3 regions of the Hymenobacter weizhouensis genome follow, and region 1 is predicted to be linked to each of the others. Evidence: riboswitches for the same ligand, from Rfam matches in the RefSeq annotation. Region 1 holds a riboswitch; each other region holds the start of a gene.
What was found. Region 1 has a riboswitch for S-adenosylmethionine ahead of OIS53_RS17445 (O-acetylhomoserine aminocarboxypropyltransferase/cysteine synthase family protein). Riboswitches for the same ligand answer to the same signal wherever they lie in the genome.
Positions count from the first base shown of each region.

Region 2: it holds a riboswitch for S-adenosylmethionine, as region 1 does, so the genes downstream of both, OIS53_RS06720 (amino acid permease) here and OIS53_RS17445 (O-acetylhomoserine aminocarboxypropyltransferase/cysteine synthase family protein) in region 1, are expected to answer to the same signal.
Region 3: it holds a riboswitch for S-adenosylmethionine, as region 1 does, so the genes downstream of both, OIS53_RS06655 (phosphoadenylyl-sulfate reductase) here and OIS53_RS17445 (O-acetylhomoserine aminocarboxypropyltransferase/cysteine synthase family protein) in region 1, are expected to answer to the same signal.

Region 1 is NZ_CP110139.1:4,206,557-4,210,752, reverse strand. Features, by position in the region: gene OIS53_RS17455 (lipocalin family protein) at 142-558, opposite strand; gene OIS53_RS17450 (LysM peptidoglycan-binding domain-containing protein) at 790-1,092, shown strand; SAM riboswitch class I at 1,381-1,494, shown strand; gene OIS53_RS17445 (O-acetylhomoserine aminocarboxypropyltransferase/cysteine synthase family protein) at 1,870-3,255, shown strand; gene OIS53_RS17440 (homoserine O-acetyltransferase family protein) at 3,669-4,196, shown strand, end outside.
Region 2 is NZ_CP110139.1:1,625,993-1,630,188, reverse strand. Features, by position in the region: gene OIS53_RS06735 (HepT-like ribonuclease domain-containing protein) at 162-350, shown strand; gene OIS53_RS06730 (EcsC family protein) at 354-1,109, shown strand; gene OIS53_RS06725 (hypothetical protein) at 1,172-1,558, opposite strand; SAM riboswitch class I at 1,839-1,952, shown strand; gene OIS53_RS06720 (amino acid permease) at 2,264-3,718, shown strand; gene OIS53_RS06715 (CPBP family intramembrane glutamic endopeptidase) at 3,871-4,196, shown strand, end outside.
Region 3 is NZ_CP110139.1:1,607,823-1,612,018, forward strand. Features, by position in the region: gene OIS53_RS06650 (lipopolysaccharide biosynthesis protein) at 1-1,107, shown strand, start outside; SAM riboswitch class I at 1,317-1,408, shown strand; gene OIS53_RS06655 (phosphoadenylyl-sulfate reductase) at 1,733-2,509, shown strand; gene cysD (sulfate adenylyltransferase subunit CysD) at 2,725-3,630, shown strand; gene OIS53_RS06665 (sulfate adenylyltransferase subunit 1) at 3,764-4,196, shown strand, end outside.

The DNA.
Region 1 (4,196 bases):
CGGAGCCTTTTAGTGGTACGATGATTCCGGCCGAAGGTCAGCGTAGTAGCTCCGGTCCTTTATGGCCTCCCACAAAAAAGGCCCCGCTGCGGCTGGCAGCAGGGCTTTTTCGTGTTTTTTGGACTGGGTTTTCCGTCTGTGTTATTCGGTTTCGAGGCGTAGCTCCGAGCCGTCGGTGCCTTTCAGGGTCAGCTTGTCGTCGGTCAGCGTTACCACATCAAAAACGTTGGCGTTGGTAGCGCCGTTGGGAGTCATCGTAATTTTCTTGCCGGCCTGGTCGAAGGTGTACTTGCCGCTTACGGCGCCGGCGTTGGAGCTCATGTTGTACTGGCCGTTGGCGAAGAACGTCACCCGTTCGTCTTCTTCCGAGTCGGTCTGCTTCACTTTGTCGCCGGTAGCGTCCAGCTCCTTGTCGGTTTTCCAGGTTTTGCTGTCTTTGCCGTAGAGCATGTTGACGCCTTCCACCTTGCCTTCTTTGCTGCTGCACGAGGCGGCAAACAGGGAGAGCAGTACCAGTAGGCTGGCCAGGTAGCGAAACGGAGCAGAAATCGTTTTCATGAGATGCGAGAGTTGGGGGTTAGGAGAGTGAAGAGGATGCCGGTCATTCAGCCCTGGGCTGCGGCCGGCTTGCGCCTCTTACGCGGCCTTTTGGCAAGATGTTAAGCTCCTCACTCAGAATTTTGGCTCCTATAACCTATTGCCGTGGCTGGCGTAAGAGGCCCTGACGCCGTGACCATCAGCCAGATGCCCTACGGCCTTCCCCTCCCACTCCTAACTCATTGCACCATCATGGGACTGTTTGACTTCCTCTCGGATAAAGGCGAAAAACAACCGGTTCAGCCCGCCAACCAACCCAAGCCGGCCGGCGGCGCCACCGATTTCTTCGGCAATGCCAACGCCGCCCAGCCGGCTGCCGCGGCCCAAGGCGAAAAGTACACCGTGGTAAGCGGCGACTCGCTGTCGAAAATTGCCAAAAACCACTACGGCGACGCCAGCAAGTGGCACCAGATCTACGATGCCAATAAAAGCATCATCGGCTCCAACCCCGACCACATTGAAGTAGGCCAGGTCCTGACGCTACCCAAGCTGTAAGCTTGCTGGTTTATCTATTCTGAAAAAGCCGCTCATACTGGGCGGCTTTTTTTGTTGGGCCGGGGTGATGCCACGACTTTCTTAATCGTGATGTCACTATCATTGAACGACTTATTTAAGCGTGCAGGAGTCAGCAACGATAGTGGTACCACAAACCCCTCGGGAATCTGGGGCGCCATACCGGTCCAACAAAAAATTTTGCTGACTGCTTGCACTTATCCTTTTCGGGTATACATTTGCATCACCACACCGGTACTCCCCCGCTCGCGGCGGGGCAGTTTGTTTGAGGATTTATACAGAAGCGGCGAGAGAACAGGCTCCGTGACCCGCTGGCAACCTTCGACCGCGCGAAAGGTGCCAATTCCTGCCCGCTCCGGCTCCGGCCGGCGGGACATATAAGCCGAGTACCATGGAAAACTCCTTCGCCTTCGATTACCTGTTCCCGTTTGCTCCGGCTGCTCTGCGCGCCGCTCAGCCAACGGGTTTTTGCGTTGTGCCCCCTGCGGCCCGCACTACCTCCCGAATGCGAATGCGCTGCTGTTGCGGCGCTTGTTGTTGCTGTTGCTAGCCTAAGGCTCTTCGGCGCTCCTCCCCTCTTCCAGCTCTACCCGGCGGTGCCTCCGTGGCCTCCGCTAGGCTCTCCCGCACCCTGCTAGCCCTTATCGCCAGGTTTTCTGGCAGGCTCCGGTGCGGCTCCCGCCACGCTCAGCGTGGCCTTTCAGCTCGTCGCTCACTCCCTCCTTTTTTCCCGTCAACCTTCTCAACATCAGCACCCGTATGTCCACGCAAAGCCTCCACTTCGAAACCCTGCAACTCCACGCCGGCCAGCAGCCCGACCCCGTAACTGGTTCGCGCGCCGTGCCCATTCACCAGACCACCAGCTACGTGTTCAAGAACGCCGAGCATGGGGCCAACCTGTTTGCCCTTAAGGAGTTCGGCAACATCTACACCCGCCTGATGAACCCCACCACCGACGTGTTTGAGCAGCGGGTGGCAGCTCTGGAAGGCGGCGTGGCAGCCTTGGCCGTGTCGTCGGGGCAGGCAGCGCAGTTCATTGCCCTGAACAACATCCTGCAAGCCGGCGACAATTTCGTGAGCACGGCCCACCTGTACGGCGGCACCTACAACCAGTTCAAAGTGGCCTTCAAGCGCCTGGGCATTGAGGTGCGCTTCGCCGACGGGGACCGGCCCGAGAGCTTCGAGCAGCACATCGACCATAATACCAAGGCTATCTACCTGGAAACCATTGGCAACCCTAGCTTCAGCATTCCGGACTTTGAGCGGATTGCCGCCATTGCCGAAAAGCACGACCTGCCGCTGATTGTGGACAACACCTTCGGGGCGGGCGGCTACCTGTTTCGGCCCCTGGAGCACGGCGCCCACATCGTGGTAGAATCGGCTACGAAGTGGATTGGCGGGCACGGCACGAGCATTGGCGGGGTGATTGTGGACGGCGGTACCTACGACTTCGGCAACGGCAAGTATCCGCAGTTTACGGAGCCTTCGGAGGGTTACCACGGGCTGGTGTTCAACGACGTATTCGGCAAGAACGGCCCCTTCGGCAACATTGCCTTCATCATCCGGGCCCGGGTGGAAGGCCTGCGCGACTTCGGCCCCTCGCAGAGCCCGTTCAACTCCTTCCTGCTCCTGCAAGGCCTCGAAACCCTGAGCCTGCGCGTGGAGCGCACCGTGGAAAACGCCCTGCGCATTGCCACCTGGCTGGAGCAGCACCCGCAGGTGGAAGCCGTGAACTACCCTGGCCTGCCGAGCAGCCCCTACTACGCCCTGGCGCAGAAATACCTGAAGCGCGGCTACGGCGGGGTGCTCACCTTCGCCATCCGCGGCACCAAAGACACGGCCACGCAGTTCATCGACAACCTCAAGCTGGTGAGCCACTTGGCCAACGTGGGCGACGCCAAAACGCTTATCATCCAGCCTTCGGCTACCACCCACCAGCAGCTGAGCGAGGAGGAGCAGCGCGCGGCCGGCGTCACACCGACCCTGCTGCGCCTGTCGGTGGGCATCGAGCACTTCGACGACATCCGGGCTGACCTGCAACAAGCCTTCGACGCGGTGCGCGACGCCGCCACCCCGGACGCCGACAGCGGCAGCACCCTGCTGCCCCAACCCGAAATCGAACACGCCGCCACGCTGGAAGTCTAATACCAGGGGGTTGAGAGGCCGGGCGGTTTGGAGAGAGGCTGCCCGGCCGCAGCTTCCAGCACCGCGGCGCGCGGGTGGTGCCCAGGCTTTTGTGAGAGAGGAAGCCTGGTAACCCCACCACCCGCCCACAGCCGGGGCGGAGCCACCTGGCTCCGCCCGCAGGCTTTTGGTTAGACCTGAGACAGTGAGAGGTGAGAAGTGAGACGATGTTCTGGCTGCCCGGCCCTTATCAGTTCTATCCGACTCCATTCTGTTTTTTCATCCTGCTACTTCTTCCAGTTTCCTCATACCCAACCATCTAGAGCTTATCCTAAAGCTAAAAGCTAGAGTTAGAGTCCCCTCTCCTTTTTCGGACAGGGGGTTGGGGGTGAGGCGACTAGAGCTAGAGCCGCCAAGGGGCTCATCATCACACCATGTCCTTAGAAGAACCGCACCTGTTCCTCCTGCCCCGGCCGCTGCGCCTGGAAGGCGGGGCCGTGCTGCCGCACGTGGCCGTGGCCTACCACACCTTCGGCCAGCTCAACCCGGCCCGCGACAATGTGGTGTGGGTGTGCCACGCCCTCACGGCCAACGCCGACGTGCTCAGCTGGTGGCCGGGCCTGTTTGGGGCGGGCTGCCACTTCGACCCTGAGGAGTGCTTTATCGTGTGTGCCAATGTGCTGGGCTCCTGCTACGGCACTACCGGCCCGCTCACACCCGACCCGACTACCGAGCAGCCGCTGTTTCAGCAGTTTCCGCTGGTGACGGTGCGCGACATGGTGGCCGTGCATGAGGCCCTGCGGGAACACCTGGCCCTGCCGCGCATCCACACCCTGATTGGGGGCTCCCTGGGTGGGCAGCAGGCGCTGGAGTGGGCCGTGCAGCGGCCCCAGCTTATCGAAAACCTGGTGCTGCTGGCCACCAACGCCCGGCACTCGGCCTGGGGCATTGCCTTCAACGAG
Region 2 (4,196 bases), 2.2 Mb from region 1:
TACTCGCGAGAATTCGTACCGAGCACAATGTCGAAATATGGAGTTGTCAGAACAATTTCACCGACCAATATTACAGTTGATGACATACGGTATATGAAGTGGCTTTTCTACGCGGGTACGATGTCATTTCAGGTATACGTTGCTGTATTGATTTTACTACGATGACCAGCACGTACAGCTACCAAGTCCGCGTCGAGCCTCACGCTTGGCAGCAACAGATGGTGGACTTCCGCAACCGTCTGATCCATTCGTACGACAACATTGACGACGTAATTGTATGGGCCATCCTGAAACGGCATTTGCCGGTACTGAAAGCTGACGTGCAGCGCCAGTTGCAGGAACCAGAATAGCTTATGCCATCAACTTTCGAAAGCTACGACCACACCATCCGGGCTGAACTGGCGGCCTGGCAGCGGCAGATGCAGCGGCCCCCGACGCTGGTGAACCGCCTAACGCGGCGGGTACAGGCCCGGCTGAATGCCTTGCTGCCGGAAAAGGTGCATCAGGCCATTACCACAGCTATTCGGGAGATGGTGCGGGGCGTGCTGTTTGGCTCGCAGCATCTTACCGCTAAGCCGCTGCGCGAAGGCACGCTGGCCGAGCGCGAAACGGCCGTGCGCACCCGCATTCGCTATTACCGCAACACGGCCGCCGTGGAAGGTGGCGTAACCGGAGCTGGGGGCCTGCTGCTGGGCCTGGCCGACTTTCCGCTGCTGCTCGGCCTCAAGCTCAAGCTGCTCTTCGATATAGCCGCCCTTTACGGGCACGACGTGCACGATTACGCCGAGCGGGTCTACCTGCTGCACGTGTTTCAATTGGCCTTCAGCGGGCAACACACCCGCAACGACACCTACCGCCGCCTGGCCGACTGGGACGCCTACCGCCACACCCTGCCCCCCGACGTGCAGGAGTTCGACTGGCGCACGTTTCAGCAGGAATACCGCGACTACATCGACCTGGCCAAGCTGGCCCAGCTCGTGCCGGTGATTGGGGCCGCCGTGGGAGCCGTAGCCAACTACAAGCTGCTGGAGCAACTCGGCGAAACCGCCATGAACTGCTACCGCATGCGCTGGTTTGCCAGTGCGCAAGCGGCTGCCACCTCAGAATGACAAAGCCATAAAAAACGCCCCGACGGCGTACGTCGGGGCGTTTTCAGGGAAGCAGCCGGAGCTTAGCTTTTGCCTTGCTGTGGGCTTTGGTGGCGGGCTTTGCGCTTCTGCAGGCGCTCGGCTTGCAGCTGGGTGTACTTGGCATACTGCTCGGCGCTCAGGATTTGCTTGAGCTGGGCGTCGTACTGGGCCCTGGCGGCTTTGCGGGCTTGCTGCTGCTGAATACGGGCCAGGTGCAGCTGCCGTACCTGCTCGGTTTGGGCGGCGCTGAGGCCGAGCTTTTTGGTCAGGTGCTGGGCAGCGCGGTCGGCCTTCTGTTCAGGGGTTTTCGGGGCCTGCTGAGCGCGGGCAGCTTGGGCGGGGCGCTGGGTGGGGGCCGGGGCCGTTTGGGCCGAGGCGACAGTCGCGGCAAACGAGAATGCGGCGAGCAAAACAACAATCTTTTTCATGGCTCTGAGACGGCAGCATATGGGAAAGGTTTAATTCATAAGAAAAGAAATGAACTGCCTACGTAGCGAGCTAAACGGCTTTTAAGTGGCACGAAAGGTAGTCTGAGTGCCAAGCGCTTCTAGTGCTGGCGCGGCAGATAAAATCAAAAAATTCAATTGCCGAATTAAACCTTACCTCCAAAAAATAGTCGGGGCTGGCCGGGCGGGAGGCGGAAGGTTGCACGTCGAGCCGGCCGGACGTAGCTTTGCCGCACCAATTCTTTACCTTATTGAAGGATTGTTTTTATACAGAGGCGCTGAGAGACAGGCTCGCTGAAGCGCCGGCAACCCTCCGCAAGCTGCGGAACGGTGCCCAACCGAAGGTCGGCGCAACTACTCGCTGATCATATAAAAACAAGTTGCCGTGGACATCCCGCCCCGTTTTTTCGCCTCCAGTGTTCCGTGTACTGCCTTCTTGCGTCTGCGCGTAAGCGGCACCTGGTGTTGGCCCGCCGGCTGTTGTTGCTGATGCAGGCGGATAGCTCCCGCTGCGGTGTGCTACGAACGCCGCTCCTCTTTCCCTTGTAAGTTTTTATCCTGCCAGCCACCGCTGCCGAAAGCAGATGGGCTGCGGTACGTGCCAGGAAACAACCGGCTTACCAGCAGCATGGCAGCCGCCACCAATCCGCGAAGTCCGCTTTGCGCCACCCTCTTATACACTGATGTATGCTGAAAAAATCATTGGAACTGCTGCGGCAGGAAGCCGCCGAATCGGGCGCTGGCACGTTGCAACGAACCCTGAACGGCTTTAACCTGATTGCCATTGGCATTGGGGTGATTATCGGGGCGGGGCTGTTTTCCCTCACGGGCCTGGCCGCCGCCAACAACGCCGGGCCGGCCGTTACGCTGTCGTTTATGGTGGCGGCCGTAGGGTGCGCGTTTTCGGCCTTGTGCTACGCCGAGTTTGCCGCCATGGTGCCGGTGGCCGGCTCAGCCTACACCTACGCCTACGCCACCATGGGCGAGCTGTTCGCCTGGATTATCGGCTGGGACCTGATTCTGGAGTACTCGGTGGGTGCGGCGGCGGTGGCCATCAGCTGGTCGCAGTACCTGGTGAAGTTTCTCAGCAAGTACGACGTCTACCTGCCCCCGCAGCTGGTGATGTCGCCGTTTGAAACGGCCGCCCTGGCCGATGGCAGCACGGTGCGCGGACTGCTGAACGTGCCGGCCATGCTCATCGTGGCCGCCATTACTTTGGTTGTAGTGCGCGGCACGCGGGGCTCGGCCTGGTTCAACGCCCTGGTCGTGACCCTGAAGGTGTCGGTGGTGCTGGTGTTTATTGCCCTGGGCTGGCAGTACATCGACCCCGCCAACTACCAGCCCTACATCCCGCAGAACACGGGCGTGTTTGGGGAGTTTGGCTGGAGCGGCATTTTGCGCGGGGCCGGGGTGGTGTTTTTCGTGTTCATCGGCTTCGACATTGTGGCGACGATGGCCCAGGAAACCAAGAATCCGCAGCGCAACATGCCCATCGGCATCATCGGCTCCCTGCTGATTTGCACGGTGCTATTCGTGCTGTTTGGGCACGTGCTTACGGGCCTGGCCCACTACACCGAGTTCAAGGACAGCGCCGCGCCCGTAGCCATTGCCATCGAAAAGACGCCCTACGCCTGGCTGGCCTCGGCCGTGATTCTGGCCATCATCATCGGGTACACGTCGGTGATTCTGGTGGATTTGCTGGGGCAGACGCGGGTGTTTTTCGCCATGGCCAAGGACGGCCTGCTGCCACCGGTGTTTGCGCGGGTGCACGAGCGGTTTCACACGCCCCTGCAATCGGGGCTGCTGCTAGGCTTGTTCATTGCTCTGTTTGCCGGCTTCGTGCCCATTGCCGTGGTGGGCGAAATGACCAGCATTGGCACGCTGCTGGCTTTCGTGATGGTGTGCCTGGGCGTGCTCATCATGCGCAAAAAGGAGCCCGACGCCCCGCGCGGATTCCGCACGCCCTGGGTGCCGGTGGTGCCCGTTCTGGGCATCCTGACCTGCCTGCTGATGATGGCCTCCCTGCCCCTGGACACGTGGATTCGGCTGGCTGTGTGGCTGGCCCTGGGACTGGCCATCTACTACGGCTACGGCCGCAAGCATAGCAAGCTGCGGCAGGAGCAGCTTCGGCAGCCGGCCTAACTCCGCGCCGCCGAAGGGCTAAGGGCTGTTGCAACCCTCTTCATATGCATGCAACTGCAAAACCCAACAGCCGGAGCCGTAAGGTGCCGGCTATTGGGTTTTGTGCACACTACCGAATAGCTTGCAGGCTCAGTATGTAACCTGATTTATCCATGGAAATCACTGCTTCGGAGATGCCTGTCTCCGCTGCCCGCCCCGAGCCGGCATATCCAACCATCAAGGAAAGCTGGGGCGCGTTTGGGTGGTTCTTGCTTATCATGCTGGTGGTTAGCCTACCGGTTTTTATCATTTTCAATGAAGTCATTCACCGCAAGTCAGTGGTAGTCAGTTCTGTGGCGACTGTGGCAGGGCAGGTGGCAACCATTGGTTTTTTGCTCTGGCGCTACCGCCAACGACAACCCCCGCTACAGGTACTGGGCACGGTGCCCACTAGCGTGTATGCGGCCTTGCCGGCGGTTGTACTGGCTCAGGTATTACT
Region 3 (4,196 bases), 2.2 Mb from region 1:
GGGGCCGTGCTGGCCTTGTTCACGCTGCTGTATTCCTTGCAGGATGCCTACCTGAAAGCCCTGTTTCACACGGCGTTTTCCTCGTTTGTGCAGGACATCCTGCTGCGGGTGCTCATCGTGAGCGGGGCCCTGCTGCTGGCGGGCGGCTACCTGTCGTTTCGGGGGTACGTGCTGTGGTTTGTGGGGGCCAACGGGCTGCTGCTGCTGCTGCTTACGGGCTATGTGGCGGCCATCGGGGAGCTGCACCTGCGGCCCACGCGGCAAGTGCTGGCCGTGCGGCCCGTGCGGGAGCTGCTGAGCGTGGGCGCTTTTACCCTGCTCAGCTCCCTGTCAGGCACCATCATCATGTACATCGACATGCTTATGGTGGGGGCGCAGGTAAATCTGGCGGCGGCCGGCATTTATCAGGTGGCATTTTATATCAGCACGGCGCTGGCTATTCCGGCCCGCTCCCTCAACAAGATTGCCTTTCCGCTGCTGGCCGACTACTGGAAGCAGCAGGACCTGCCCCGCATGGCCGACTTCTACCGCCGCACTACCCGCCTGAACACGCTGGTGGGCTGCCTGCTGGCCCTGGGCATCGGCCTCAATCTGGACTTTATCTACTCGCTCATGCGGGCCGACTACGCCCAGGGCACCACTGTGGTCCTGCTCCTGCTCGGCAGCCGCCTCTTCGACAGCATCACCGGCGTCAACGGCCTCATCGTCGTCACCTCGCCCCGCTACCGCTTCGACCTGATTTTCAATACCTGCCTGGCCGTGCTGACCGTGGTGCTCAACGCCGTGCTGATTCCGCGCCTGGGCCTGATGGGTGCGGCTGTGGCGGCCGTGGCAGCCCAGGTCAGCATCAACCTGGCCCGCACCTGGTTTGTGTGGCACAGCTACCGCATGCAGCCCTTCACTTGGCGCATTCCGCTCATCCTGCTGATTGCCGCCACCGCGGGCTTCCTGGCGTGGTTGGTACCGGCCCAGGCCTCGCCCCTGCTCACCATGCTGCTGCGCTCCACGGTGCTGACGGCCGTGTACGCCGGGCTGGTGCTAGCCACCAACGCCGCCCCCGAAGCCACAGCCCTGTTGCGGCAGCTATGGGCGCGCGTGTGCCGCTAAAGACGCAGCGGGCAGAGCAAAAATCCGCCACAAACAAAGTATGCGCGTTTTGGCTTTTAGGCGCCTAGTATCTAGCATTTCACTGATTTACAGCGGTGTATCATCTTTAACACAACTTACTGCCAGTAACTATTCATTTAAAAATTTGGAAGTATAAAATTCTGGCTGCTACCTTTAGGGCACCAATTCTTTACCCCACTGAAGGATTGTTTTTATACAGAGGCGTGGAGAGACAGGCTCGACGAAACGCCGGCAACCAGCGGAAGCTCTGCAACGGTGCCAAGTCCTGACCATATAAAAACAACAACGCCGTGAAACCCTTTCACACCACCGCTGCTCCCGCATTCGTCACCTCCCCCGCCGTACAGCATGGGTGTTGTGGTATGCTGTGCATGGCGTGTTGTTGTTAGGGCCCCCGCTTTCCTTCTTTTTTGCTGGTAGTGTGCTGATACTAAGCCTGCTGGTGCGCGTAGCTGCGTAGCCCGGCCGTTCACACTCCCGCGCCTTTCGCCCCTGCTGTTTCTGTTGTAGCCGCGCTGTGCGCGGCCCCAGCCGATTTCAGCTTTCGGGGGCCATGTCTGGCCGGAACTCGCCCCTGGTGGCGCCTTCCACTCCCCCTTTGTTTATGTCCGCAGTAGCAGAAGCTACGCCGGCCGTCCATGCCTTGCTGGACGAGCTGCGTCCCCGCCTCACGCAGGCGTCGGCTCTGGACCGCCTGCGCCTCGTGGCCGAGCGGTATCCGGGGCAGGCGGTGTTTTCCACTTCCTTCGGGCTGGAAGACCAGATACTCAGCCACCTGATTTTCGCCCACGACCTGCCCATCGAGGTATTCACCCTCGACACGGGCCGTAATTTTCAGGAAACCTACGCCACCTGGAATAAGACGCTGCTCAAGTACGGCAAGTCCATTCAGGTGTACTTCCCGCAGCAAGAGGCCGTGGAAAGCCTGCTGCTCAGCAAAGGCCCCAATTCCTTTTACAACAGCGTGGAAAACCGCAAGGAGTGCTGCCACATCCGCAAGGTGGAACCACTGAACCGAGCCCTGGCGGGCCGCCCGGCCTGGGTAACCGGCATTCGGGCCGAACAGTCGCAGAACCGGCAGACCATGGAGCCGGTGGAGTGGGACGCGGCGCATAACCTCATTAAGATTCATCCGCTGTTCGACTGGACCTGGGAGCAGGCCCTGGCTTTCGTGCAGGAGCATGGCGTGCCCGTCAATCCGCTGCACCAGCAGGGTTTTGTGAGCATAGGGTGTGCGCCCTGCACCCGTGCCATCCGGCCGGGCGAGGACTTCCGGGCCGGGCGCTGGTGGTGGGAAGACCTGTCGGCCAAGGAATGCGGCCTGCACGCCACGCACAACGGCCCCGACCCGGTGGTGGAGCCGGTGCCTGCTTCCGGTTGAAAGCCGCAGCATGCAGAACGTCATGCTGAGCGCAGCCGGAGGCGAAGTCGAAGCATCTCTCCCGCTTCGTTGAACAAGCGTCAGGAGTTAGCCAGAGGTAGAGATGCTTCGACAAGCTCAGCATGACGGTTACCACTAAACAGTATTTCTCCGGCCTGGCCGGGCTTTTTTCAGCCAGAAACTCCTGGCGCCGAACAAGCTAAAGCGTGTTCTACATGACTCAATTTGATTATCTCGACCGGCTTGAAGCCGAAGCCATTCACATTCTGCGCGAAGTAGCCGGGCAGTTTGAGCGGCCTGCCCTGCTGTTTTCGGGCGGCAAAGACTCTATTGTGCTCACCCGCCTGGCCGAAAAGGCCTTCCGGCCCGGCCGCTTTCCGTTTCCGCTGGTGCACGTGGATACCGGCCACAACTTCCCCGAGGTGCTGGCTTACCGCGACGAGCTGGCCGCCCGCCTGGGCGAGTGGCTGATTGTGCGCCGCGTCGAGGACACCATCCGGCGCCAGCGCCTGCGCGAGCCGGGCGGCAAGTACCCCAGTCGCAACCCCTTGCAGACCTACACCCTGCTCGAAACCATCGAGGAGTTTGAGTTTGACGCCTGCATCGGCGGGGCCCGCCGCGACGAGGAAAAGGCCCGCGCCAAGGAGCGCATCTTCTCCGTGCGCGACGAGTTTGGGCAGTGGGACCCCAAGCGCCAGCGCCCCGAGCTGTGGAACATCTACAACGGCCGCATTCAGAAGGGCGAAAACGTGCGCGTATTCCCCATCTCGAACTGGACCGAGCTGGACGTGTGGCGCTACATCCAGCGCGAAAACATTGCCTTGCCTGACATCTACTTCGGCCACGAGCGGCGCTGCGTGGTGCTGCCCTCGGGCCAGCTGCTGGGCCTCACCGAGCACCTGCGCCTCGACGAGGACGACGAAATTGTGACCCGGCAGGTGCGCTTCCGCACCGTGGGCGACTCTACCTGCACGGCCGCCGTGGAAAGCTCGGCCGCCACCGTCGAAGACATCATCCAGGACCTGCTGCTGGCCAAGGTAAGTGAGCGGGGCGCCACCCGCCTCGACGACACCATCTCCGAAGCCGGCATGGAAGACCGGAAGCGCAACGGGTATTTCTGATTTAGAAGTGAGATATGAGAGGTGAGAAGTGAGAGTTTTTGGCTTGCCCTTTCCTCATCAGTATTCCTAACTACACCCTCATATTCTTCACCGTCCATCTCACTTTTCACCTCTACCTTCTCACCTCTCCGAAATGGACTTACTTCGATTTATCACTTGCGGCAGCGTGGACGACGGCAAAAGCACGCTGATTGGGCGGCTGCTGTACGATTCTGAGTCGGTGTCGCTGGACGTGCTGGCGGCCCTGGAGAAGCGGCAGGCGTCGGGCGGCACCGTGGATCTGGCCTTGCTGACCGATGGGCTGCGGGCCGAGCGGGAGCAGGGCATTACTATCGACGTGGCTTACAAGTACTTCACCACGCCGCGCCGCAAGTTCATCATCACCGACGCGCCCGGCCACGTGCAGTACACCCGCAACATGGTGACGGGCGCCAGCAACGCCGACCTGGCCATTGTGCTGGTGGATGCCCGCCAGGGCGTAGTTGAGCAAACTCGCCGCCATACCCTGATTGCCGCTCTGCTGGGCATTCGGCACTTCGTGCTGGCCGTGAACAAGATGGACCTGG